Regions from separate parts of the Paenibacillus barengoltzii G22 genome, predicted to be linked through region 2. Evidence: riboswitches for the same ligand, from Rfam matches in the RefSeq annotation. Region 2 holds a riboswitch; each other region holds the start of a gene.
The links. Region 2 has a riboswitch for cyclic di-AMP ahead of C812_RS21350 (3D domain-containing protein). Riboswitches for the same ligand answer to the same signal wherever they lie in the genome.
Positions count from the first base shown of each region.

Region 1: it holds a riboswitch for cyclic di-AMP, as region 2 does, so the genes downstream of both, C812_RS07645 (3D domain-containing protein) here and C812_RS21350 (3D domain-containing protein) in region 2, are expected to answer to the same signal.
Region 3: it holds a riboswitch for cyclic di-AMP, as region 2 does, so the genes downstream of both, C812_RS16715 (APC family permease) here and C812_RS21350 (3D domain-containing protein) in region 2, are expected to answer to the same signal.
Region 4: it holds a riboswitch for cyclic di-AMP, as region 2 does, so the genes downstream of both, C812_RS01760 (TrkH family potassium uptake protein) here and C812_RS21350 (3D domain-containing protein) in region 2, are expected to answer to the same signal.

Region 1 covers NZ_KE159652.1:1,639,756-1,643,447, forward strand. The annotation lists gene C812_RS07635 (amino acid ABC transporter permease) at 3-665, shown strand; gene C812_RS07640 (amino acid ABC transporter ATP-binding protein) at 652-1,374, shown strand; cyclic di-AMP (ydaO/yuaA leader) riboswitch at 1,546-1,714, shown strand; gene C812_RS07645 (3D domain-containing protein) at 1,723-2,415, shown strand; gene C812_RS07650 (polysaccharide deacetylase family protein) at 2,500-3,330, opposite strand; gene C812_RS07655 (dihydroorotate dehydrogenase electron transfer subunit) at 3,526-3,692, shown strand, end outside.
Region 2 covers NZ_KE159656.1:139,158-142,849, forward strand. The annotation lists gene rsmA (16S rRNA (adenine(1518)-N(6)/adenine(1519)-N(6))-dimethyltransferase RsmA) at 1-372, opposite strand, end outside; gene rnmV (ribonuclease M5) at 378-923, opposite strand; gene C812_RS21350 (3D domain-containing protein) at 1,072-2,208, opposite strand; cyclic di-AMP (ydaO/yuaA leader) riboswitch at 2,524-2,736, opposite strand; gene C812_RS21355 (TatD family hydrolase) at 2,934-3,692, opposite strand, start outside.
Region 3 covers NZ_KE159654.1:413,698-417,389, forward strand. The annotation lists gene C812_RS16715 (APC family permease) at 1-1,594, opposite strand, end outside; cyclic di-AMP (ydaO/yuaA leader) riboswitch at 1,752-1,932, opposite strand; gene C812_RS16720 (threonine aldolase family protein) at 2,172-3,287, opposite strand; gene C812_RS16725 (imm11 family protein) at 3,385-3,692, opposite strand, start outside.
Region 4 covers NZ_KE159652.1:358,886-362,577, reverse strand. The annotation lists gene C812_RS01765 (potassium channel family protein) at 1-322, opposite strand, end outside; gene C812_RS01760 (TrkH family potassium uptake protein) at 340-1,683, opposite strand; cyclic di-AMP (ydaO/yuaA leader) riboswitch at 1,750-1,916, opposite strand; gene C812_RS01755 (CPBP family intramembrane glutamic endopeptidase) at 2,267-3,692, shown strand, end outside.

The sequences.
Region 1 (3,692 bases), on a different contig from region 2:
TTATGGATTTGATTTCAATGTTTATTGAGTACCGGACTTATTTTCTTACCGGCATTCAGTACACACTTCTGTTAGCAGCCATTGGTGTGTTGTGCGGATTCATTCTAGGGTTAATCGTGGCCCTCGTCCGGATGTCTCCCTGGGGGATCCTCCGGTTTATTGGGCATGCGTGGGTTGAATTTCTGCGGGGGACCCCGATGTTAGTTCAGCTCTTCATTATTCATTATGGTTTTTCTACGATGTTTGGCATTAATTTTTCGCCGATTGAATCCGGTTCAATTACGCTTTCGATCAACAGTTCAGCTTATCTGGCAGAAATTTTCCGCGCCGGGATTCAAGGTGTGGACCGTGGACAAGGAGAGGCGGCTCGTTCCTTGGGGATGACTAAAGGGATGACGATGCGCCACATCATCATTCCTCAGGCAATCAAATCGGTACTCCCTGCCATTGGCAACGAGTTTGTGACCATTATCAAGGAATCATCGATCGTTTCTATTATCGGGATTACGGAATTGATGTTCCAATCCGGCGCGATTGTGGGCATCACCTATGACGGAATGACGCCATACTTGATTGTTGCTATTCTGTACTTTATTCTGACATTCACGCTGTCTCGGATTTTGGGCGTGTTCGAAAGGAAGTTGAAGACCAGTGATCACCGTTAAAGGTTTGCATAAAAAATTTGGCCAACTCCATATTTTGCGCGGGATCGATCTGGAAATCTCCAAAGGCGAAGTTGTCGTCGTTATCGGTCCGAGTGGATCGGGGAAGAGTACGTTTCTTCGTTGCTTGAACCTGTTAGAGGTTCCGACCGAAGGGGAGATCACCTTTGAAGGAGCTTCCATCACTGCCAAAGGCCATGACATCAATAAAACCCGCGAGAAAATGGGCATGGTGTTCCAGCACTTTAATCTGTTCCCGCACAAGACCGTAATCGACAACATTACGCTGGCCCCTATTCGCGTTAAGAAGCTCGATAAAAGCAAAGCGGAAGCAATCGCCATGGATCTGCTTCGCACGGTTGGACTGGAGGATAAGAGAAACGCCTATCCGGCGCAGCTCTCCGGCGGTCAGAAGCAGCGGATTGCGATTGCCCGCGCATTGGCCATGGAGCCGCATGTGATGCTGTTTGATGAGCCAACGTCGGCTTTGGACCCGGAGATGGTCGGAGAGGTGCTTGACGTCATGAAGAACCTGGCTGAGCGGGGCATGACGATGGTTATCGTTACGCATGAGATGGGATTTGCCCGTGAGGTAGGTGACCGCATCCTGTTTATGGATCAAGGCGTCATTTTGGAGCAAGGTACGCCGCAAGAGGTGTTTGGGGCGCCAAAGCATCAGCGGACGCAGGACTTTTTAAGCAAAGTATTATAAATTTGAGGGACCGTCCGAGGACTTCGGGCGGTTTTTTTGTCCTTTGGAGTTCGAACGTACGCTCTAAGTTTACACGCTTTTTACTATTAAACACAAAAATGTAACCAGTCCAGTCAAGGGATTCCGCCGTTTGGTGGGATTTACCTGGCCTATTGGTTACAAAATTGTGATATATTGAGTAGGCCGAAACCTGAACTTGAGGTGCGGGGGACGAAAGATGAAAGCAGAAGCGGTCACGCTGACTGTTTTCTTGGGGTGAAGCGTATCGAGGCGATGCGCCGGGAATGATCCTTTTTCCCGAATCCGACAACTAACTCCGCAGGCGCAGTAAAAAGGAGGGCAATTCACTTGAATACTCGTATTTGGTCTAAACTTGCAGCAACGGCGCTGATTGCCGTAAGCCTTACGATTCCGATGCAGACGATATCCGTCCATGCAGACGCGGTACATAAAGCCGTGGAAGGAGATACATTTTATCTTCTTGCCAAAAAATATGGCGTAGACATGAATAAACTCATGGCTGCCAACCCATCCATCAATCCAAGTAATATATACGCTGGATTGAAAATCACCATTCCGGGCGTCCAGACGCAATCGACAGGAGTAGCTTCTGCTGCTCCGGCGAAGAAGGAAAATGCGGCGACGACAACCGCATCCGCTTCCAAGCTGAAAGTGATGTCCACTGGGAACGTGGTTGAAGCGTGGGGGAAAACCTTTACTTACTCGAAAACGATTAATGTGAAAGCTTCGGCGTATTCGGCATCCGCTAGCGAGAATGGAAAATGGGGAGCGGTTGACTACTTCGGCAACCCGCTGAAGCTGGGCACCATCGCGGTTGATCCCAAGGTCATTCCGATGGGCACGAAGGTGTTGGTAACCGGGCATAACCATGATGGGCTGCCGGATCAAGCTTTTGTAGCTACGGCTACTGACCAGGGGGGAGCTATCAAAGGCAATCGGATCGATATCTTTATTCCAGGCAGTGCGGCAAATGCGAAAGCGTTTGGGTTCCAAGATGTGACGCTTTACGTATTAAATTAAACATGAGGTGTAGATCAAAAAGCCGGTCAGGATATGTCCTGGCCGACTTTTTGGTTTTGCTGGCAAATGGCCGATTCATACGGGTCAGCGGTATTTGGTCGTATGCAGCAGCTCAGAAAGATCAACGAATTGATACCCTTGTGCCTGCAGGGCGTCGATGATCTTCGGCAAAGCTTGAATGGTGCCGGTTAAGTCGGAGCCGACGCCGCCGCCTGAATGTTGAAGGATGATCGAGCCGGGGCCCGCCGTACTCATCACATTGGAGAACACCTTCTTTTCGTCGATCCCTTTCCAATCCTGGGAATCCACATTCCAATTTACGAGGGTGTAACCGTTCTTCTTCGCCCATTGGACCTGTTCTTCCTTAATTTCTCCATAAGGCGGCCGAATCAATTGGGGACGATATCCAACGACGTTCTGAATAATTTTCTCCGTGCGTAAAATCTCGCTCTGGAACTGCTTAATGGAGCGGTTACGGAAGTTCGGATGACTATAGGAATGGTTGCCGATGAGGTGGCCTTCGTGACTCATCCGCCGCAACAAGCCGGGAAACTTCTTTGCTCGCGCCCCAACCACAAAGAAGGTGGCTTTGACCCCTTTGCGGTGAAGTACGTCTAAAATTTGCGGTGTAAACCGCGGATCCGGCCCATCATCGAAGGTCAGCGCAATCTGCTTCACCTCCGGTCCCCGGAAGATGAAGGTTTCTGAATATTTGCGGCGCAGTTCACCAAGATCGGCTGACGTGGTACCTGCAGGTATGAATGTATCCTTATTGTCCGCCTGATTCCCCTGAGATGTTGGGCCCCTAAGTTCGAGATCGCGTGCTGTGTCGGCTTTAACAGGATACAGTTGAGTCCCGCCTGCCATGACCAGAGAAGCGGTCATACAGCAGACCAGAACTTTCTTCAGCTGTATAAGCAATGTGAAGTCCCCCTTCAATCCGAAAACTGTACATGTTCCCTAGTATCCCCTAACTTTGCAAAGATCATAATGGACGGTGCAAAATCGCGCAGATTACTGCCTATGACCAGTTGTGAGAGATGTCACAGACGAACCCGTTAAAAACATGCATCCTTTGATGAAGTGTAATCAAATGGATGGGGGGAGCTTATGGCAATCGTAGTGGCGAACAAAGAAATATCACCAGGGGTGTTCAAACTGTCGGTACAAGGGCGATTTACGGGAAAAATCGGGCAGTTCTACATGTTGCGCGCCGGGGAACGCTACCCGTTACTGTCCCGACCGATCAGCATCTTTGATCTTGAAGAGGATCGGCT
Region 2 (3,692 bases):
GACGCCGCTCACTTCACTGAACTCAGCCGCAAATAAAGCCTGCAGGTCCAGCTTTAACACGTCGCCATGGATCACATGGACGTGCGGGTACGGCTCCAGCACCTCCTGCAGAATCGGGATCAGTCGCTGGTCGATCTCGACCGCGGCCACCTTGCCCGCCTCCTGCGCCAGCTTCTCCGTTAACGCGCCGATTCCGGGTCCGATTTCGAGTGCCCCCTGGCTCTCGTCCAATTCGGCGGCGGCAACGATTTTACCGAGGATGTTCTGGTCGATCAGAAAGTTTTGCCCCAGGCTCTTTTTGAACGAAAAACCGTGCCGCTGGATGATCTCCTTCGTCCGGCGCGGTGTGGATACGTCTTCCCTTATGCTCATGGTTCTTAAACTCCTTTGCTTTCCAACTCGGCTAACGCAGCTGCAAACTCCTCGCGGCTGATCCGGAACACGGTTAACCGCTTGTAGAGCTGCTTTCCGTTACAATATCCGATACCCAGCAGCTCGCCCAGCGCTTTTCGCCGCGCCGCCGCTTGCGGGTGCACGATTAACCCTGCGTTTATCAAGTCTTCCCAGGTGATCGCGGCCTCTACTCCAGGCGCTTCGCTGCGAACCCGGGATAACGCGGCGCGAATCGCCTCCGGCGAGGCGTTCTCCACCCCGATGTCGCCTCGCTTCGTCGCCTCCGCCTCCGGCAGGAAAGCGTGCTTGCAGCCCGGCACCCGCGCAGCCACAATCTTGCGAATCCGCTCCCCGGCATGGTCGGGATCCGTAAAAATAATCACGCCCCGGCGTTCCTGCGCCAAAGCGATTTTCTTGAGCACGGCTTCGCCGATCGCCGAACCTCCGGTCTCGATTGTATCCGCCTCTACGGCGCGCTTTATGGCCACGGTGTCGTCTCGACCCTCCACCACGATGACCTCTTTGATCATGAATCTGTCTTCCTTCCTGTTCTTGCTTGTCTCCACCAGAATAACAAAAAGAAGAGGATCATATCATCCTCTTCTAATCCACTGTCTTATTCATCATCCTAATACTATCTTATTCCCTTCGCATTGTAAAACGAAAGAGAACGAGAACTTAGTTCAATTCCGGCTTCGTCGGACCGATCACGTAGACGGTGCGGCCCTTCTTGCGGCCGAATTTCTTCGCATCCTTCAAACTATCAAAATACACATCCATCTTATGGCCATCGATGGCCCCGCCGGTATCCTCTGCCTTACGGAAGCCGATTCCTTCGATGTATACCCACCAACCAAGCGGAACGACGTCTTTATCCACCGCAATCGTTCTGCCTTCTGTCACGCGGGTACCCGAAGCCGTGCGGGTGCCAATTCCGTCTTCTTCCGCCGAATACGCGGTTAACGTAACATTTTTCAAGACTTTTTTATATTTGAATGAGACGCCACCTTTGGTCGTCGTTCCGCTGATGTTCACCGTATTTCCCTTACGGCTGATGCTGGCCGACAGAACCTCGGTAGGTTTCTTCGTACCGACTGCGATCACCTTCGGCTGAGCTTCCTTGGAGACCTCTTTGCCGAGCCAACGCTTCGCCACGAATTTTCCGTCTTCGTAAGTTTTCTCAATGTTGTGAATGACCAGACCTTCGGAACCTTCCTGGATCACTTTCGTGGTGCCTTTCAGCAGCTTGTCGTCCGACGTTTTGACCACGCTAAAGGGCACGGCCTCCTTCGTCTGCACCGTTTGCTTGCTGACCCGAACGACCTTCACATTCAGGTTCTCGGTAACTTTACTGTCCAATGTCGGTGTCACCTTGTCGTCTTCACCCAAAGTGATGCCGAGCTCGGACAATACGCCCTCGACTTTGCTTTGCGTCGTGAAGTGGACTTTCGTATTGCCGTCCGCAGTCACATTGACCGGCTTCGCGCGTACTATGACAATGCGGTCACCGTTCTTCAGCGAGCTTTCCAGCGGGAGGGATACTGAATCCTTCGCACTGAGCTTAATCGATTGTTCCTCCAGCAGATGAGCTACACTGGATTGGGTTGTCTCCACAGACTGGACATTCCCGTCCACAATCAGGGATACTTCCTTCTGTGCCTGGCTATACAGCCAGATTAGGATGATGATGATTCCCGCGATGGCCAGAACGCCGACGAGCGCTATCTGACGTAAATTCTCATGCTTCCATCGCATTGCGTAAGACATGCTGGATGAGCGTGATTCATGGGTCTCCTCTTTGCGGAAAATGCCCATTTCTTCCGTCCTCCTTCATAGTCCCGCCGTCTAGGTCGATGCATGATAACGATTGACGCGACTACAGTTACTTTTTACAAAACGCGCAGCGGCTTGCTTAAATTTCAAATCTAAAAGTGTGGTTCATAAGATGACTTCTTGACTACCTTAGCGCGTTTTGCATCCTTGACCAGTCTCTCCTGCTTGTCGTCACCTCCTGTTTTCCAACAGTATGACGACCCTATTACTTTTATTCAAAACAAAAGAAGCCGGGAGAAAGAGTTAGAGGAACTCCTTCGTGGCTTCTTGAATGTCTTGGGTGTAATAGCTGCACGAGTGACCTCTCTTATTCGCTTACGAGGTTAGCTGTCGGGTTCGGGCGAAAGAGAGCCGCCCTTTCTCAGTACATTCGCTCATGGCGCAATGACCTTGAATTCACCCCATAGACCCTGGAAAGAAATCGAATACGAACGCATACAGGCTATCGCCAACTGCAATCCGTATTGGTTCCCCCGTTCTCCGTCATAGGAGATTCAGCGAGACTGGTTCATGGAACCAAGCATCGTACGGTTCAAAACGAACCGAATCGATACTGAAAAGATTCTATCCTGTTTCGATGCAGGTTGTAAAGGACGAATCAACCACGTTTTTTTAAAAAAATGGTTAAAAAAATGTAATGACCTTGTTTTTGAGGGTTAAAAAGCATTAATCTTTCCGAAATCCTCTTTATTTCATCCGTTTTGCTCTCAAATACTCGGGATTCCAAATCGTTCCAATGCGTTTCGGGTGGTAATTTCCGCGATTTCCTCAAAAGTGACCCCTTTGAGCTCGGCTGCCATTTCTGCAACCAAGCGGACATGAGCGGACTCATTCCGTTTACCACGATATGGATGCGGCGTTAAATAAGGGGAATCCGTTTCGATCAGCAATCGATCCATCGGCGTCTTGGCCAACACTTCTTTTGGCTGTTTTGCATTTTTAAACGTAATCGGCCCGCCAAACGACAAATGAAATCCCAAATCTAGACACATTTTGGCAATTTCCCAACTGCCGGAGAAGGAGTGCATCACACCTCCAACCTCGTGGGCTTTCTCTTCCCGAAGGATGCGCACCACGTCTTCGTGAGCGTCCCGATTATGAATGGAAATCGGCATGCCTAAGCTGCGAGCCAGTCCAATTTGCTGGCGAAAAACCTTATGTTGAACGTCCTTAGGGGACGTATCCCAATAATAATCCAGCCCAATTTCTCCGATGGCGACGACCTTCTCATGCTTGCACAATTCTGCAATCCAGTCCAAATCGCCCTCTTGCATCGTAATCGCGTCTTGCGGATGCCATCCGACCGCGGCATAAATGAAGTCATAGGTCTCTGCCAGCTTCATGGTCGAAGGGATTGTCTCACGGTTAAATCCGATGTTGATCATCCGCGTAACCCCTTGTTCCACAGCGCGCGCGATCACTTTCTCGCGGTCCTCGTCAAATTGGGGAGCATCCAAATGCGTATG
Region 3 (3,692 bases), on a different contig from region 2:
GTAGCGTGATGAGCCGAACCCCCGGATTCCATTCCTCCCACTTCTTCTCCATGCGTTCGATGTCCGCATCATCAAACCCAACATACACCGCGACAACGTTATCCGTCAGTGATTTCGCATAGCTTAACGAGTTCATCACGACGCGCGTAACCCCTGCCACCGGAACAACGATCGTGCTGCCCTTTATGCAAGGTTTATCTTTATCGATGTTGATCCGAAGCTGTTCGGCGATATTGAGATAATGACGATGAATTTGATAGAAAATAAACATTACCAGCGGCAAGAAGACAAATATGAACCAGACATGCGAAAACTTCGTGATGATAAAGATAAGCGTAATGCCCAGCGTCGTTAGCATGCCAATCGTGTTAATCGTGAACCGGACCACCCAACCTTGGGGCTTGTGCTTGATCCAGCGAACCATCATCCCCAGCTGGGACAAGGTGAACGGAATAAATACCCCAACCGCATAGAGCGGAATCAAGCTCTCCGTGTTACCGTGGAATCCTAGCACCAGCAGCGCTGAAGCTGCACCAAGGAAGATGATTCCGTTGGAGAAGCCAAGCCGGTCACCGCGCACCATAAACGCATGCGGCATGTATTTGTCCTTGGCGAGCATAAACGCCAGCAGCGGGAAGGCCGAATAAGCCGTATTGGCGGCCAAAAACAAGATTAACGCCGTAATACCTTGGATCAAGTAGTACAAGCTCCCTCTCCCAAAGGTCGATTCAGCGATTTGAGAAATCACGGTGGCCTTCGGATCTGGAGCAATGCCGTACCAATAGGCCAGCGCACTAATACCGATAAACATGGTGCAGAGAATGACACCCATCATCACCAGCGTGGTTGCGGCATTCCGCTCCGCCGGCGGCTTGAAGTTCGGAATGGCGTTGGACACCGCCTCAACCCCGGTTAAGGCCGAGCACCCCGAACTGAACGCCTTGAGCAGCAGGAACAAGCTGACGTTGGATACGGCCGTCCCGAACTCCGGTGCGCTGGCATGAATCCCGCCAGTCCAATACTTGTAGAGTCCCGACACAATCAGGACGAAGATGGAGGCCACAAATAGATATACCGGAACCGCCAGCATTGAAGCCGATTCCGTGACCCCACGCAGGTTCATGATGGTCAGTATAGTAATCATCAGGAGGGCGATCAGCACCCGCTGATCATGCAGCATAGGGAATGCGGATGTTATGGCATCTGTACCGGCTGACGAACTTACAGCTACCGTCAGTATATAATCAACAAGCAGCGAGCCGCCGGCCAGCAGTCCGGTTGACCGCCCCAGGTTATCCATCGCCACGATATAGGCCCCGCCCCCGGTCGGATAGGAGAAAATCGTCTGGCGGTACGACAGAATCAGAATCAACAGAAGCCCAAGTACCGCAAACGAGATCGGGATCGAATACCAGAGCGCGGAAAATCCCGCCGCCATCAGGACGATCAAAATCTGCTCCGTACCGTATGCCACGGAGGACAACGCGTCCGACGACAATACGGCCAATGCCTTAAGTTTGCTTAGCTTTTCTCCTTCAATTTCGGTACTTTTCATCGGTCTGCCGATCAGTACCCGCTTCAGTTTGCTTACCATGATGAAATCCTCTTTTCATTCTCAAAATAGCCTTCAATCCTGATCCGCTCGTAGTCCTTTAGGCTTCCCATTCCTGCAGCGAACAACACAAAAAGGCCGCAGGAAAGTTGGACCTTCCCGCAGCCGCTTTAAAAAGTTCAAGCAGATCACTGCGACAATTCCCTCTTTCGGACGCTTACGGAGTTAGCTGACGGATTCGGGCACGAAAGCAGCCCTACGCAGTTTGGCCAAGTTGGCCAAATCAAGCGATTCACCCCGGAAACCCGCCCTTTTGGACGCGTTTCATTGGTTCCCCCGTTTCTTTCTGAAATAAAGAAAGAACTCAGCGATCAGGTATTTTCGCCATATCAAATTGCTACGGATGAATCATACTCCCCGCCTCAAGAAGTGTAAAGATGCGGAAAAGGCGAATGGGTCGGAAAATGGGATCGACCTTGTTCGAGGAAGCGCATACATCATCCTCTTGCATTCATTTTTGAGGGCAGGCTTGAATTATCGAAGCATACATGCAAAAAACACCGTAAGGAGCGACATCCAGTCGCTTCCTACGGTGTTCTGATCTCAAACCGATACAGGTTTAAAGCGAGAGTCCTCTCAACTTCTTATCCAGCAGCTCGAACGCCAGCTGCAGCCGATCTTCCGGCACCTCGCTATAGCGATCTCCGATACTGATTTCAAAGGTACTCCCCCCATCTGCCTTCTCTTTGACGAAAGAGGTTAAGCCAACCCCGGTTTCCCGATATACCTCAATCAGCACGGGCTCCAATCGATCCTTGGGAACGTCCGAATGAACATGGAACATGTTCGACACCGGGATCGCCGGGACGGTCTTCATCCGATGACATTGATTAAACAGACTGGAGAGCTCCTGCGCTTGCCGATAATACATCCCCATCTTTCCTATGCGCTGCTCATAGTAGTAATCCGCACTCAGAAAATAAGGATACAAGCTGATGAGATCCCCGCCGTGGCGTCTTTTCCACACCTTAGATTCCTTCGTCAACTCCGGATCCCCGGCCAATATGGCTCCGGCGATTCCGCCGATGCCTTTGTAGAACGAGATATAGACGCTGTCGAACAGGGCGCAAACCTCTGCGGCGGTTTTTTCGTAGTAAGGCAACACTTCAAACAGTCGGGCTCCGTCCAGATGCAGCTTGATGCCTCGCTCCCGGCAGTAGGCGGATATAGCTTCAAGCTCTTCGAACGGCGGCAGTTGACCGCCGATTTCGCGCTGCGGCAGCTCCAACAGCAGGCATGAGACATCCTCTGGCAGCTGACGAACGTCCTCCATCTCAATCAGCCGATCTGGATCCGCCAAGAGAATCGGCTCCAGCCCGTGCAGCTCCTTCAACCCGTCCTCCTCATGAATTTCCAAATGGCATAAAGGATGATAGGCCACACGTTTGGACCCTTTGCGGTCACACCATATCCGCAGGGCAATTTGCTGCGCCATTGTACCGCTCGGAAAAAATACAGCAGACTCCTTACCAAGCACTGCAGCCATTTTCGCTTCGAAAGCTTCCAGCGCTTGCCCTGAACCGTACATGTCACTGTCTACCCCGCCGCTGATCTCGGCAAAGGCCTGCTTCAACACTTCTACATTGCGTTTTCCGTGGCCCGCCACTTGATAAACTGTCCGTTCAAAGGCTGCCTTCAGTGTCCGCCTATCCAGTGCTCCATCATTTCCATACATGCTCCTCAACGCTCCTCTCCCATGCTGACTGACTAATTTGTATGATCATGCTTATTATACGCCATTTGAATCAGGAATCGATTGATCGATTGTCCACTTAAAATTTTATTTCGGACTTCTCTACTTCATGCCATAAATAACTAAGCAATATAGGAGGAGTATAGACAGGCATGATCCATTGGTAAGTCGAATCCAAAGTCAACTCACCAAGCCAAAATCTCCCTTTCTCATCTAGCTGCATTCTCCATTTTCCACTAGCAACAGCCTGTCCTTTATCAACGCGCTCTCTAGCTTCTTCGTATGTGAATTCCACACCTTTTTTTCGCTCGATTTCTTCAAGAGCCATCTCGTAATTCCGCTTCTGTTCCTGTTCCTTCTCCTCGGTGAATTCCGAATCGAATACGA
Region 4 (3,692 bases), on a different contig from region 2:
GGCCGTGCAGAAGCGAGATCGCTTTGGCGACTACCGTTTTAATACCCAGGTCTTTAAGGAGAATGGCCGCCAGGATGCTCATTTGAATATCGGTGCCAATCGCCACGATGCCGCAATCAAAATTGCGAACCCCCAGCGACTTCAGCACCTCTTCTTCTGTGGCATCAGCGACAACGGTATGCGTGAGCCGATCGCTAAGTTCTTCCACGATCTCTTCATTCCGGTCGATGCCCAGAACCTCATATCCTAACTCCATCAATTCCAAGGCCAGACTCGAGCCGAAGCGCCCCAAGCCGATGACCACAAACTGCTGCTTTTTCATTTTTGCCCATTTTCCCCTTATCCTATAATGATTTTACCTTCTGGATGGCGATACAACTCTTTCCCCTTCCTTGGACCAATCGCATAGGCGAGCGTCAAAGGCCCCAGCCGTCCGGCAAACATCGTAAGACTAATCACTACTTTTCCAAAATCCGTCAGACGCTCCGTTAAGCCCATCGATAATCCAACGGTTCCAAAAGCGGAGGTCGTCTCAAACAAGATAGAGAGGAAATTTGCATCTTCAGTAGTGGACAATACCATCGCTACAGCAACGATGACGAACAGCGCCATCATCGTAATCGTCAGCGCCTTAGAGATCCGTTCCTCAGCAATCCGGTAACGGAATAACACCAAATCCGTCCGTCCACGGATCATGGAGATCACCGCACCGATAAGAATCGTAAAGGTAGTCGTCTTGATCCCGCCCCCTGTTGAGCCAGGCGAAGCCCCAATGAACATCAGGATGATCATGAAGAATTGCGTAGCCTGACGCAGCGAACCGGTATCAAGGGTGACCACCCCTCCCGAACGCGGCGTGACCGATTGAAATAAAGAGGCCCAGATTTTGCCGCTCCAGCTAAGCGGCTCCAGCGTGCGTGGATTCGTGAATTCGAACACGAAAATGACGATCGTACCAATCGCAATCAGGACCGCCGTCATCGACAGCACAACCTTGGAATGAAGCGACAATTTGCGATGCTTGCGATACTCCGCCAGATCGGACAAGACAATAAAACCAAGACTGCCGGACACGATAAGTAAGATGGATACAATGTTAATCAAAGGATCGTTCACATAGGGGATTAAACTGCGGTAATCCCCAAACAGATCAAATCCTGCATTATTAAACATGGAAATCGAATGCCAAATCCCAAAATACAGCGCCCGGCCAAACGGCATATCAAAGGCCCAGCGGAGGGTAAGGAACACCGCTGCACCGGACTCAATCAGCAGCGAATACACCAGCACCTTGCGAATTAAGCGAACGATGCCTTCCATTGAATTTTGGTTCATCGCTTCCTGGAGCAAGAGACGGTCTTTCAGCGAGATTCTCCGTTTCAGGACGAGGGAGAACAAGGTAGCCATGGTCATAAAGCCAAGCCCCCCGATTTGGACGAGCAAGATGATGACGATATGGCCAAAAGTTGAAAAATACCTTCCCGTATCCACTACAAACAGCCCCGTTACACAAGTTGCCGAAGTTGCCGTAAACAATGCATCAACAAATGGCGTCGGTGCCCCGGACGTCCCGGAGATCGGAAGCATAAGCAGCAGACTTCCCAGCAAAATGATGAGGGCAAACCCAATCACTAATACCTGCGGCGGAGAAAGGTTTATTTTCTTCGTATTCAACGCGTTCACCTCATCGTCTTCCTGAAAAAAGAACAAAAGAAAAAAGCACTGGAAATCCAATGCCTTTCGGTGTTTGGTTCCTGATGCACAAGCCTACGAGGTTAGCTGACGGATTCGGACATGCCCAGTTGCCCTATTCGCGGACGCTTCATCCTCCCATGTAAGAAGTTGAAGCTCCGGGAAATTCACCCCAAAATGTACGGTTCCCCCGTTTTCATTACGAAATTCGGCCAATCTTTTCAATTGTTTTCATTCATTTTTCGTCAAATGGATTATATCCCTTATTGCGTCCCACCACAAAGCTCTATTTTCAAGAAAAAGACCAGAAAAAGACGAAATCAGGGATTGTGCAGATCAACTTCCCCTCCAATCTAAATGATGCGTAGACTTGCCGAAGTTTTTGCCGTTTCTCGTCAATTTTGCCCTCCGTCTGGCGCAGGGGGGATAGCTGTGTTATCTTTACTTTGACGTACTTGAGCGAAAAACATACCTCATATTATAAGAAGAGTACGTTTCCCAGAATTGATTTCAACTTAATCACAAAGGAGTTTTGCGAGTGAATTCCCCTTTGACGTCAAACGGCCGCCGCAGGATGAAGACCAAAAATCTGTGGCTGCTGGCCGCCCTCGGATTCATTGTGTTCGTGGCCGTTCAACTGTTCCCGACCACCGATTCAGAATCGTTGCAGTTGCAGCAATCAAATGAGGTGATCAGCAAACAAGAAGCAGCCGCCAGTGCAAGTGAATTTGTCCAATCGGTACTTGGGATCGACCTGCCGAATCCCGCGAAGGATAAAGCATTAATTACATACGAAACACGTTCTGATCTGTTTGGTTACTTAACCAAAGCCGATCTGCTCGCCCCATACTTAAAAACGTATGACAAGCAATTTCCCTATGACGTATTTCGTGTCCGTTACACGGATCCCACTGAAGCGTTAAGCGCCGTGACCGTAGATGTTCATATGACTACGGGGAAAGTCGTTGGCTTCGAGGAGATTAGTTCCTCCAGCAACGCCACCAAGCAGATGATGCTGGATGTAGGATCGGAAACGACCGATTCCATGAAGGCATGGGAAGGGGATCTCACGCTAGCGGAGAAAGAGGAGCTGGCACAGCCTTACCTGAACGCTTTCGGATTTCAACCAAGCGATTTGGAGCTGGCCTCCGGTGAAGGGGATGTAGGCCTCCTCTACCGTATCCAAGGCTACACCTTAGGTGAATCGCAGGCGGAAATCAAGCTTAGCTTCGAATACGGTAAGGTTTCTTCGTTGGAGAGCTATTTTAGTGTACCTCAGGCACATCTGGACTACGTTGCCGGGCAGACCAAAATCGCCAGCTGGCTTACCTATGCGGGTTATGCCCTGTTGACGTTCGTGCTGGCCATTCTGGCGATCGTTTACAGCGCGCTGACGCGAGTTCATACCTCGTTTAAGCGGGGAATTTTCCTGGCGTCGGCTTACTTCGTGTTATCCACGATTGGAACGATCAACATGATTCCGGTGTTCCAAAAAGACGGCCTTGAAGCCGGTGTACTCGTCTTTGGCCTCTTCTTCCAAGGTCTGGTGACCTTGTTCCTGGCCGCTTCCGTGTACTTCTCGTTAGTCGGCGGCGACGGACTGTGGCGGAAGAACGGCATCAACCTCTGGGCAAGATCAAGGGAAGAAGGGTATGGCCGTTCCATCCTGACCTCCGTGGGCGATGGGTATGCCTGGGCATTGATCCTGTTAGGCGTTCAATCCGTGGTGTTCTTCATTTTAGAGCACACGATTCATACCTGGTCCACGACCGATGCAACGCAATCGCCGTACAACATGGTGTATCCGGTATTGTTCCCGCTGCTGGCTTGGGTGGCCGGGATCGGGGAAGAAGCGGTGTATCGCCTCTTCGGGATCCCGATGCTGAAGAAAATGTTCCGCAGCACCTTTATCGCTTGCCTGTTGTCGACCTTGATCTGGGCGTTTGGCCACACGTTGTACCCGATTTATCCGGTCATTTCGCGCCCAATCGAATTAACCT